Regions from separate parts of the Streptomyces sp. NPDC001700 genome, predicted to be linked through region 2. Evidence: riboswitches for the same ligand, from Rfam matches in the RefSeq annotation. Region 2 holds a riboswitch; the other holds the start of a gene.
What was found. A riboswitch is a leader RNA that binds a small molecule or an ion and turns the genes downstream of it on or off. The one in region 2 is predicted to bind glycine.
Positions count from the first base shown of each region.

Region 1: another riboswitch for glycine. It lies ahead of gcvT (glycine cleavage system aminomethyltransferase GcvT); the one in region 2 lies ahead of gcvP (aminomethyl-transferring glycine dehydrogenase).

Region 1 is NZ_JBSFGE010000007.1:278,139-284,032, forward strand. Features, by position in the region: gene ACWC5C_RS16460 (ABC transporter permease) at 1-291, opposite strand, end outside; gene ACWC5C_RS16465 (enhanced serine sensitivity protein SseB C-terminal domain-containing protein) at 614-1,369, opposite strand; gene ACWC5C_RS16470 (enhanced serine sensitivity protein SseB) at 1,524-2,321, opposite strand; gene ACWC5C_RS16475 (AAA family ATPase) at 2,461-3,180, opposite strand; glycine riboswitch at 3,344-3,457, shown strand; gene gcvT (glycine cleavage system aminomethyltransferase GcvT) at 3,651-4,778, shown strand; gene gcvH (glycine cleavage system protein GcvH) at 4,875-5,252, shown strand; gene glyA (serine hydroxymethyltransferase) at 5,277-5,894, shown strand, end outside.
Region 2 is NZ_JBSFGE010000039.1:9,929-15,822, forward strand. Features, by position in the region: gene ACWC5C_RS39715 (DNA polymerase IV) at 10-1,527, shown strand; gene ACWC5C_RS39720 (PRC-barrel domain-containing protein) at 1,503-1,820, opposite strand; glycine riboswitch at 1,964-2,061, shown strand; glycine riboswitch at 2,062-2,189, shown strand; gene gcvP (aminomethyl-transferring glycine dehydrogenase) at 2,251-5,157, shown strand; gene ACWC5C_RS39730 (DUF5999 family protein) at 5,252-5,458, opposite strand; gene ACWC5C_RS39735 (hypothetical protein) at 5,726-5,894, opposite strand, start outside.

The sequences.
Region 1 (5,894 bases), on a different contig from region 2:
GCCGCCCAGGCTGCCCTTGGGGGTGCCGAACAGCGGGTCGATCTCCTCCTGGTGGAACTCGTTGGGCGGGTGGCCCAGCAGGCTCACGATCAGCGGCGCGAAGATCGCCACTAGCACGAGAAAGACGACCACGGCCCCGCCCGCAAGCGCCAACTTGTCGCGTTTGAGGCGTCTCCAGGCGATCTGTCGCAGCGATCTTCCCTCGACCGACGCCTTGACCACATCCGCCGCTACATCGGCAGTCGCGACCGGCTCTGCGTCGGCGCTCGTGCCGTGCAATGGTGCCGTCATCGTGGTGGGGACCCCTCTCGACCGGCGGTGACCGGTCCACGGCTCGCCGCTGTGGCGGCTTAAGTTCACAAGGTGAGCGAAAGGGGTCGTTATGCGGAACCGCGCCCCTTGGAGCGGGAGTCTTCATCGCGTTTGTGATCACCCGCCAGTACCCACGGGCAATGGATGCCTAACCGTGATGTGCGGTAAGCGGTTCCGGTATACGGACAGTTGTGACACGAGAACGCATCAGTAACAACCGCCCCACTGCGGGCAGTTCGCAGGTGGGGCGGTATAGGGCGGCTTCAGGCCACGGTGTCAGTACGCGTGACGCGCCAAGGGCTCAGTACGCGTGACGCGGCGGCGGATAGCCGTACCCGTACGACGGGGGCGGCGGGGCCGGGGGCGCGGCGGCGTGGGCGTCACGGTCGAAGAACGGGCGGGCGTGGGCCCGCATCCACATCGCCACCGGGTCGTGCACGTCCGACAGCTCGACCGTCGATACCGGCAGCCCGTCGGGCACCACGCCGACCGACTGCTGCATCATCAGCCGCACCGATTCCACGGCCTGCTGGCTGTTGTCGTACAGATCCAGCCCGATGGCCAGATACGGGGCGCCCAGCGCGGGCTGCACCCAGGCGCGGCGCAGCGAGCGCACCGCGGCGGTGCGGTGCGCGTTCTGCCCCAGCAGGGCGTAGAACTGGGGGATCTCGATGGCCGGTTCGGTCAGCCGCAGCGGACCGGCGGGCAGCCGGTCAAGACCGCCCGCGATGCGCCGCAGATCGAGCCAGGGGATGCCGACGCCGCCGCCGTGGGCGTGCGGGTTGAGCCACAGGCCGTAGTGGTCGCGGTAGAGCGAGTCGGCGATCCGCCGCGCGTCCACCACCTCATGCGCGCGATTCCAGCCACTGGCGGCGAGTTCCTGGGCGGAGGTCACACACGGCGCGTAGCCGTGGCCGTCCATGTCCATGTTCCCGTACTGGGCGTCGGGAGCGCCGGGAGCGCCGTTCCACAGCAGCATCCAGACCTGGCCCTCGGCGAGGGCGTGCAGCAGCGCCTCGTAGGCGTCGTACCGGCCGGGAGCTACCTGCTGCAGCATCCGCTCGACCTGACCGGCAGCCGCCCCCCAATCCGCGCCCGCGCTCACCTGGGTCCGCCCCTCTCTCGGCCTTGCCCGCACTCATCGGGACGCGCGCCGCCCCGTCTGGTCATCCAACCAGCTTACGGGCCCCGGTGGCCGTCCCCGGGGTGCGTCACAGGTCACGGTCGTAGAACGGCCGTACGCGCTCCAGCATCCAGGTGGCCACCGGGTCACCCTGCGCGACGTCCAGCGCGACGAGCTGAACGGTCCACGGGACCGGCACCGCGCCGAGCGCCCGGCCGAGCGCCTCCACCGCGAGGGCCTGCCCTTCGGGGCCCGGCGCGTCCAGTTGGACCCCGACGAACAGCGCAGGCTGATCACCCTCGACGCTGGCCAGCGCGCGCCGCGCGGTGCGTACCCCGGACTCCGCCCCGAACTCGATCCCGGCGGCGGCCAGGAAGTCGACCGGCTCCTGCTGCCAGTCGGGCTCGAACAGCCGCACCCTGCCGCCGCGCGCCGGGCCGTCCAGCTCGCTGCGCCCGGCCTTGCACAACTCCTCGACCGCGGCCGGCGGCAGCGGGACGCCGACCGGCCCGTCCGGGTTCACCGCGATGCCGAGCTGCGGCGGCAGCCCACGGGCGAACTCGACGGCCGGGGCGACCGTGAACGACATATGGCCGCCGACGATCTGCAGGAACTGCTGCTCGGAGCTGAAGACCGGCACATACGCCTGGCCCTCGATCTCCATGGTGGGCAGGTCGAGGTTGCGGCTGTCGGGGCCGCCGCCGTTCGGCAGCGGGATCCAGAGGTGGGCGCGGGCGAGCGTCTCGACGATCCGCGCTCCGGCTCCCGGAACCCCGATCGAGGCGGCGAGCACCTCTTCCAGCTCATTACCGGGGAACGCGGGATAAGCGCCGTCGGGAAATCCTCCGTGAGCGGGGGTTATGCCCTGGTGCTCCGGAATACTCATCTTCGTCCCAACCGCCATCTCGTCCGACCTGCACCAGCACCCTAACGGCTGTGCGGCGGAAGGCCATGGGCCGCCCGGGCATCTCCACAGCACTTCCTCACACAGCGGCGCGACAGCACTTCCTCACACGGCGGTGCGGTCACTCGAAGGAGATGCCCCGCAGCATGCTCGCGGTCGCCCGGTCGAGCAGCACGGCGGAAGCGCAGCCCTCGGGCGGCTGTCCGCCCTCCACCCGCGCCACCAGCCGCCCCATCGCCCGCAGGTGCCGCGCGAAGGCGAAGCCGGAGACCCCCCGGCCGCGCGCCGCCTGGCCCTCCAGGGCGACGGCGGGGTCCACGTCCAGCAGCACCAGATGCAGGCCACGGCCGGTGCGCCGGGCGTCCCGGGCCAGCCAGCGGCGCACCCAGGGCTGGGAGCCGCAGTCGTGGACGACGACGCTCGCGCCCGAGCCGAGCGCCCGGCGCAGCCCCGCGTAGTGGGCGCAGCGGACCAGCGGCCGGTAGACGGCGTACGGCAGCCAGCCGGGCATGCGTCTTTCCCAGGCCTCCCGGGTGCGCTGCGAGTCCACCCGCGCCACGGCCGTCCCGCTCGGGTCGTGGCCGGGGACCACCCGGTTGATCAGGGTCGACTTGCCGCTGCCGGGCAGTCCGGAGGCGATGATCAGGTCGCGCGCCGGGTAGTGCAGCTCGGCCTCCACTCCGCCCCGCAGGTCGTGCACAGGGGCGCGGCGGCCCGGTCTGACCGGGCCGCCGGACGTGCCGTCCGGCGCGCCGCCGTCCGGCGCGCCGTCTGACGGCGTCCGCTCCTGCCGCGCGGGCAGGGTTCCTTGGGTTGTCGCGTATGTTCCCTGCCCGTGCACCGTGATCGTCCTCCAAGGTCGGTCAAGCGGCTCCGTACCCCGAGAGTGTCAAGAAAAGGTAATGCCCATCAAGGAGGCCCGTGCGCGACGCCGCTCACAGATCGGGGGTTCCGTTCTGGAGCGGACGTGCGATGATGTCCGCGCCAACTGCATACCGGCCGCTTGAATCCGCGCGGGAGAGTTCTCGGGCACCGGCGAATCCGCCGGGTCTCGTCCGAGGCGCCGAAGGAGCAAGTCCTCCCTTGAATCTCTCAGGCCCCGATACCGCACGGATGAGGCAGATCTGAAAAGCGGGCCACTTCAGGTGGCCCCACCCAAGGTGCAAGCCGGACCAGCCCGCCGCGCGGGAAGGTCACGGCGAACCTCTCAGGTTCCGATGACAGATGGGGAGGACGCGTGTGCCGTCCTTGTCGTCCCCTCCGGCCCGCCCGTCCCGTCATCGCCGTGATCATGCCCCTGGGAGCTGAACCATGACCGACGCCCCGCCCACGCCCCGCCGCACCGCGCTGGACGCGGTCCACCGTGCGCTCGGCGCCACCATGACCGACTTCGCGGGCTGGGACATGCCGCTGCGGTACGCGAGCGAGCGCGACGAGCACACGGCGGTGCGCACCCGCGCCGGGCTCTTCGACCTCTCCCACATGGGTGAGATCGCTCTCACCGGGCCGCAGGCCGCGGACGCCCTCGATTACGCCCTGGTCGGCCAGCTCTCGGCGGTCGCCGTGGGCCGCGCCCGCTACACCATGATCTGCGACAGCGAGGGCGGCATCCTCGACGACCTGATCGTCTACCGGCTCGCCGAGCAGGAGTTCCTGGTCGTGGCCAACGCCTCGAACGCCCAGGTGGTGCTGGACGCGCTGACCGAGCGCGCCACCGGCTTCGACGCCGCCGTACGGGACGACCGCGACGCGTACGCGCTGATCGCCGTCCAGGGGCCGCAGTCCCCCGGGATCCTCAAGGGGCTGACCGACGCCGACCTGGACGGGCTGAAGTACTACGCCGGGCTGCCGGGCACCGTCGCGGGCGTGTCCGCCCTGATCGCCCGCACCGGCTACACCGGTGAGGACGGCTTCGAGCTGTTCGTCGCGCCGGACGACGCCGAGCGGGTCTGGCAGGCGCTGACCGAGGCGGGCGCCCCGGTGGGCCTGGTGGCGTGCGGGCTGTCCTGCCGGGACACGCTGCGCCTGGAGGCCGGGATGCCGCTGTACGGGAATGAGCTGACCACCGACACGACCCCGTTCGACGCGGGGCTCGGCCGGGTCGTGAAGTTCCAGAAGGCCGGTGACTTCGTCGGACGCGGACCCCTGGAGGCCGCGGCGCGCGAGGCCGAGGCCCGGCCGCCGCGCACCCTGGTCGGCCTGGTCGCCGAGGGCCGCCGGGTGCCGCGCGCCGGATACACCGTGCTGGGCCCGGGTGGCACCGAGATCGGCCGGGTCACCTCGGGCGCCCCGTCCCCGACGCTGGGGAAGCCGGTCGCCATGGCGTACGTCGACGCGGAGCACGCCGCGCCCGGCAGCCCGGGCGTGACGGTGGACATCCGCGGTACCCGGGAGCCGTACGAGGTCGTCGCGCTCCCCTTCTATCGCCGCGAGCGCTGAAACCTCCCGCGCGCCTTCCCGCCTCTCCCCAGTGATCCGTCCCACCGCTTAAGACCCGTTTCCCAAGCACTCCCCCCTATCCAGGAGAATCGGACCATGAGCAACCCCCAGCAGCTGCGCTACAGCAAGGAGCACGAGTGGCTGTCGGCCGCCCAGGACGGCGTGTCGACGATCGGCATCACCGAACACGCGGCCAACGCGCTCGGCGATGTCGTGTACGTCCAGCTCCCGGATGTCGGCTCCACCGTCGCCGCCGGTGAAACCTGCGGTGAGCTGGAATCCACGAAGTCGGTCAGCGACCTGTACGCGCCGGTCTCCGGCGAGGTCACCGAGATCAACGAGGACGTGGTGAACGACCCGGCGCTGGTGAATTCCGCCCCCTTCGAGGGCGGCTGGCTGTTCAAGGTGAAGGTGACGGACGAGCCGGACGACCTGCTCTCCGCCGAGGAATACGCCGCCTTCTCCGGAAACTGACCCTCTTCTTCGATCGGGACCCAGATGTCGCTTCTCAACAGCTCCCTGCACGAGCTCGACCCGGACGTCGCCGCTGCTGTCGACGCCGAACTCCACCGCCAGCAGTCCACCCTCGAAATGATCGCCTCGGAGAACTTCGCTCCGGCCGCCGTCATGGAGGCCCAGGGCTCGGTCCTGACCAACAAGTACGCCGAGGGCTACCCCGGCCGCCGCTACTACGGCGGCTGTGAGCACGTCGACGTGGTCGAGCAGATCGCCATCGACCGCGTCAAGGAGCTTTTCGGCGCCGAGGCCGCCAACGTCCAGCCGCACTCCGGTGCCCAGGCGAACGCGGCCGCGATGTTCGCGCTGCTCCAGCCCGGTGACACCATCCTGGGGCTGAACCTGGCGCACGGTGGCCACCTCACCCACGGCATGAAGATCAACTTCTCCGGCAAGCTCTACAACGTGGTGCCCTACCACGTGGACGCCGAGACCGGTCTGGTCGACATGGACGAGGTCGAGCGGCTCGCCAAGGAGCACCGCCCCAAGCTGGTCATCGCGGGCTGGTCGGCGTACCCGCGCCAGCTGGACTTCGCCGCGTTCCGCCGGATCGCGGACGAGGTCGGCGCGTACCTGATGGTCGACATGGCCCACTTCGCG
Region 2 (5,894 bases):
ATCGGACATGTGAGGGGTGCGCCGACGATTCTCCATCTGGACATGGATGCCTTCTACGCTTCGGCGGAGCAGGCATCCAAGCCGAGCCTGCGCGGAAAACCGGTGATCGTGGGGGGCCTCGGGCCGCGCGGGGTGGTGTCCACCTCGTCGTACGAGGCCCGGGTGTTCGGGGTGCACTCGGCCATGGCGATGGCGCAGGCCCGCAGGCTCTGTCCGAACGCGGCGTATCTGACCCCGCGCTTCTCCCTCTACCGCCGGGTCAGCGACCAGGTCATGGGGCTGTTGCGGGAGCTGTCGCCGCTGGTGGAGCCGCTGAGCCTGGACGAGGCATTCGTGGACCTGGAGGCGGGCGGCACCGAGGCCCGGGTGGAGGCGGCGCGGGCCGTGGGGGAGCGGCTGCGGGCCGATATCCGGGCCGTGACCGGGCTGACCGGCTCGGTGGGGCTGGCGGGCTCCAAGATGCTCGCCAAGATCGCCTCCGAGCAGGCCAAGCCGGACGGCATGGCGGTCATCGAGCCCGGCACCGAGCGGGAGCTGCTGGACCCGATGCCGGTGCGCACCCTGCCGGGCGTCGGCCCGGCCACCGCGGAGGCGCTGCGCCGCGCCGGTATCCACACCGTCGCCGAGACGCGGGAGGCGGGCGAGGCGGAGCTGGTCCGGCTGCTGGGCCGGGCCCACGGCACATCGCTGTACCTGATGGCCAGCGGGCGGGACGAGCGGCCGGTGGTCGCCGAGCGGGACGCCAAGTCCATCTCGGTGGAGGACACGTTCGACGTCGACCTGACCGACCGCACCCGGGTGCAGCTGGAGGTGGCGCGGCTGGCCGACCGCTGTGTGCGGCGGCTGCGGGAGGCGGGCCGTTCGGGCCGTACGGTCGTGATCAAGGTGCGGCGGTACGACTTCTCGACGCTGACCCGTTCGGAGACCCTGCGCGGGCCCACCGACGACCCCGGCGTGGTCAAGGAGGCCGCGGCGCGGCTGATCGACGGGGTGGACACCACGGCGGGGGTGCGGCTGCTGGGGGTGGGCGTTTCGGGGCTCGCGGACTACACGCAGGAGGATCTGTTCGCCCAGGCCGCGCAGGCCGCCCACGAGGCCCAGGCCGCGCAGGCCGCGCAAGCCGCTCACGACGCCGTGGAGGCCCTGGGAAGGCCTCCCGGCTCCGAGGTGCCGGAGCCGGAGAGCCCAGGCGTCTCAGAGCCCGCTGAGGCCGCCGAGAGGCCTCGGGCCTGGCTGCCGGGGGCCGATGTGCGGCACGCCGAGTTCGGGGCGGGCTGGGTGCAGGGGAGCGGGGTGGGGCGGGTGACCATACGGTTCGAGCTGCCCTGGTCGGGGCCCGGCCGGGTGCGGACGTTCGCGGTGGACGACCCGGAGCTGGAGCCGGGCGAGCCGCTGCCGCTCGTACGGCCCCCGGAAGCGGCGGAGGCGTCGGCCGGAGTGCCGGGCGGCGGTCCGGGTGCCGGTCAGGGGCCGGGCGGGTCCGGCGGGAGCCAGGGGCGGGGTCAGCCGGTGACGTCCAGGCCGTAGTGGTGGTACAGCTGCAGCTCCTGCTCCGGGGAGAGGTGGCGGCCGACGCCGAGGTCCGGGGCGTCCTTGATCAGCGCCCGGTCGTACGGCACCCGCAGCGCGTCGCCGACGACCTCGCTCGGTTCGAGCGGTACGAAGACGTCCCGGCTGAACAGGCCGGTGCGTACCGCCGCCCACTCGGGCTCGCCGGTCGCGTCGTCGAGGTAGACCTCGTCCACGGTGCCGATCTTGGCGCCCTCGCGGTCGAATGCCTTGCGGCCGATCAGGGTCCGCGGGTCGATGTCCGTCTGCACGCTCTCTCCCACAGGTGGCGACGATCAGATGGCGGTGATCCAGTGATACCTACCAAAAGCCACATCCCCGTACGCGGCCACTCGAGCACCTGGCGACCAACCCCTCCCGCCCGTAGACGCGCTGGTACGCTGGCTGTGGCTGCAGACCCCGTGCGGGAGAGTCCTCCGACAATGGTGTCGGGGGCGCCGAAGGAGCAAATCCTCCCCGGAATCTCTCAGGCACACGTACCGCGCGGGTGAGGTCACTCTGGAAAGCAGGGTGGGCCACGGGGAGCACAGCTCCGGAACCCCTCCTCACCGACGGTGAAAGCCGGTCAGGCCACACGCGGACCGGTGAAGCTCTCAGGTTGAGATGACAGAGGGGGAGGCCGTCCGGGCACCCGCGCCGCGGTGCCCCTCGCCGGTCGTGCTGACCAGGAGGCCCCCGCTGATGACCACCCACCGCATCTCGCTCGCCGATCTGGAGCGCGGTACTCCATTCGAGCAGCGGCATATCGGCCCCGACGCCGGAGCGCAGGCCAAGATGCTCGCCCAGGTCGGGTTCGGTTCCCTCGACGAGCTGACCGCCGCCGCCGTACCCGAGGTCATAAAGAGCGCCGAGGCGCTGCGGCTGCCGCCCGCCCGCAGCGAGGCGGAGGTCCTCGCCGAGCTGCGCGCGCTCGCGGACCGCAACCAGGTGCTGCCGTCCATGATCGGGCTCGGCTACTACGGCACCTTCACCCCGCCGGTGATCCTGCGCAACGTCATGGAGAACCCCGCCTGGTACACGGCCTACACCCCGTACCAGCCGGAGATCTCCCAGGGCCGCCTGGAGGCGCTGCTCAACTTCCAGACCGTCGTCGCCGATCTGACCGGCCTGGAGACCGCCGGTTCCTCGCTGCTGGACGAGGCCACGGCCGCCGCCGAGGCCATGGCGCTGTCGCGGCGCGTCGGCAAGGTCAAGCAGGGCGTCTTCCTGGTCGACGCCGACTGTCTGCCGCAGACCATCGCGGTCATCGAGACCCGCGCCGAGCCGACCGGCGTCGAGGTCGTGGTCGCCGATCTGAGCGACGGCATCCCGGACGAGATCGCCGAGCGCGGCGTCTTCGGCGTGCTGCTCCAGTACCCGGGCGCCTCCGGCGCGGTCCGCGATCCGCGCCCCGTCATCGAGCGGGCCCATGCGCTCGGCGCGATCGTCACCGTCGCCGCCGACCTGCTCGCGCTCACCCTGCTCACCTCGCCCGGTGAGCTGGGCGCGGACATCGCGGTCGGCAGCACCCAGCGGTTCGGTGTGCCCATGGGCTTCGGCGGCCCGCACGCCGGGTTCATGGCCGTGCGCGCCGCCCACGCCCGCAGCCTGCCCGGCCGACTGGTCGGGGTGTCGGTGGACGCCGACGGGGACAAGGCGTACCGGCTCGCGCTGCAGACCCGTGAGCAGCACATCCGCCGTGAGAAGGCCACCAGCAACATCTGCACCGCGCAGGTCCTGCTCGCCGTGATGGCCGGAATGTACGCGGTCTACCACGGCCCGGACGGGCTCGCGGGCATCGCCCGCCGCACCCACCGCTACGCCACCGTCCTCGCCGAGGGGCTGCGGGCGGGCGGCGTCGACGTGGCGCACGGCGCCTTCTTCGACACCCTCACCGCGCGCGTCCCCGGCAAGGCGGCCGATGTCGTCGCCGCTGCCCGGGAGGCCGGGGTCAACCTCCGGCTGACCGACGCGGACCACGTGGGCATCGCGTGCGACGAGACCACCGGCCGCGCCCAGCTGGCCGCCGTGTGGTCCGCCTTCGGTGTCGACGGCGGAGACGGAAGCGGCGCTCCCGACATCGACGAGCTGGACGCCTCGGCGGCCGACGCGCTGCCCGCGGAGCTGCTGCGCGCGGACACGTACCTGACCCACCCGGTCTTCCACCAGTACCGCTCCGAGACCGCCATGCTGCGCTACCTGCGGCGGCTGTCCGACCGGGACTACGCCCTGGACCGGGGCATGATCCCGCTCGGTTCCTGCACCATGAAGCTCAACGCGACCACCGAGATGGAGTCGGTCACCTGGCCGGAGTTCGGCGCGCTGCACCCCTTCGCGCCGATCGAGCAGGCCCACGGCTATCTGACGCTGATCCGCGAGCTGGAGGAGCGGCTGGCCGAGGTCACCGGCTACGACAAGGTCTCCCTCCAGCCGAACGCCGGATCGCAGGGCGAGCTGGCCGGGCTGCTGGCCGTGCGGGCGTACCACCGGGCGAACGGCGAGCCGCAGCGCACGGTGTGCCTGATCCCGTCCTCCGCGCACGGCACCAACGCGGCCAGCGCGGTCATGGCGGGCATGAAGGTCGTCGTCGTCAAGACCGGCGAGGACGGTGAGGTGGACGCCGCCGACCTGCGCGCCAAGATCGAGCAGTACGGCGAGCAGCTGGCCGTCCTCATGGTCACCTACCCGTCCACCCACGGGGTGTTCGAGGAGCACATCACCGAGATCTGCGCGGCCGTGCACGACGCGGGCGGCCAGGTGTACGTGGACGGCGCCAACCTCAACGCGCTGGTGGGGCTGGCCGAGCCCGGCCGGTTCGGCGGCGATGTCTCACATCTGAACCTGCACAAGACGTTCTGCATCCCGCACGGCGGCGGCGGTCCGGGCGTCGGCCCGGTCGCGGTGCGCGCGCACCTCGCGCCGTACCTGCCCAACCACCCGCTGCAGCCCGCCGCGGGCCCGGCCACCGGGGTCGGCCCGGTGTCGGCCGCGCCGTGGGGCTCGGCGGGCATCCTGCCGATCTCCTGGGCGTACGTCCGGCTGATGGGCGCCGAGGGGCTGCGCAACGCCACGCAGGCCGCGGTGCTCGGCGCCAACTACATCGCCAAGCGGCTGGAACCGCACTACCAGGTGCTCTACACCGGGCCCGGCGGGCTGGTGGCGCACGAGTGCGTGGTGGACCTGCGGCCGCTCACCAAGGCGACCGGGGTCACGGTCGACGATGTGGCCAAGCGCCTGATCGACTACGGGTTCCACGCGCCGACGATGTCGTTCCCGGTCGCCGGGACGCTGATGATCGAGCCGACGGAGAGCGAGGACCTGGCGGAACTGGACCGGTTCTGCGAGGCGATGATCGAGATTCGCGCGGAGATCGACAAGGTCGGCTCGGGCGAGTGGACCAAGGACGACAACCCGCTGCGGAACGCGCCGCATACGGCCGCCGCGCTGAGCGGGGCGTGGGACCACGCGTACACCAGGGAAGAGGCGGTCTTCCCGGCCGGGGTCTCGGCCGCCGACAAGTACTGGCCGCCGGTGCGGCGGGTCGACGGGGCGTTCGGGGACCGGAACCTCGTCTGCTCCTGCCCGCCGATGGAGTCGTACGAGAGCTGAGCACAACGAGCTGAACACAACGATGGGGCCGGTGCGGCGGGTGCTCGCCGGGCCGGCCCCTGATAATTGCCAATCGCCGCTGAGGTGGTCAGTCCTAGGCGGCGGTCACGACGTGCTCGGTGGCGAGCGGTCGGCACGGGGCGATGACGCGCCCGTCCGGCAGCAGCTCACCGGTGTCCTCGAAGAGCAGGACACCGTTGCACAGCAGGCTCCAGCCCTGCTCCGGATGGTGCGCCACGAGATGGGCGGCCTCCCGGTCGGCGGAGTCGGCTGACGGGCACGCTGGTTGATGCTGGCACATGGCGAGGTTCTTTCGCTGCGGTGAGGTGTATGTCCTGCTGCTCGCTGCGGCGTTCATGTAGGCCGCCCCCCGTTGAGTGTCGGTTGGTTGCTCCAGTGTTGCCCTGCGGCAAGGATTCCGCAGGGATTTCGCGGCACCGGTCTCGCTAGATGATGACGCATCACCCGACCGGACGGTTGACCCTGGCGGGACTGTTACCCGCCCGTAGCGCGGCGCCCCGTGGCCCGCTGGGCCACGGGGCGCGCCATCCGTCAGGGAAGGGGCAGGTCAGGCAGGGGAACCCAGCAGCGGAGCCGGGGTCAGCCGATGGGTGAGGACGGGCAGCAGATCGGCCGCGGGGTGCGGGTGGTGGGCCGCGATGCCCGGCGGCGCCGGGGCCAGCGGCACCAGCAGGTCCCCGGCCTCGATACCGCCCTCGGCGGCGTCCGCGGCGGGG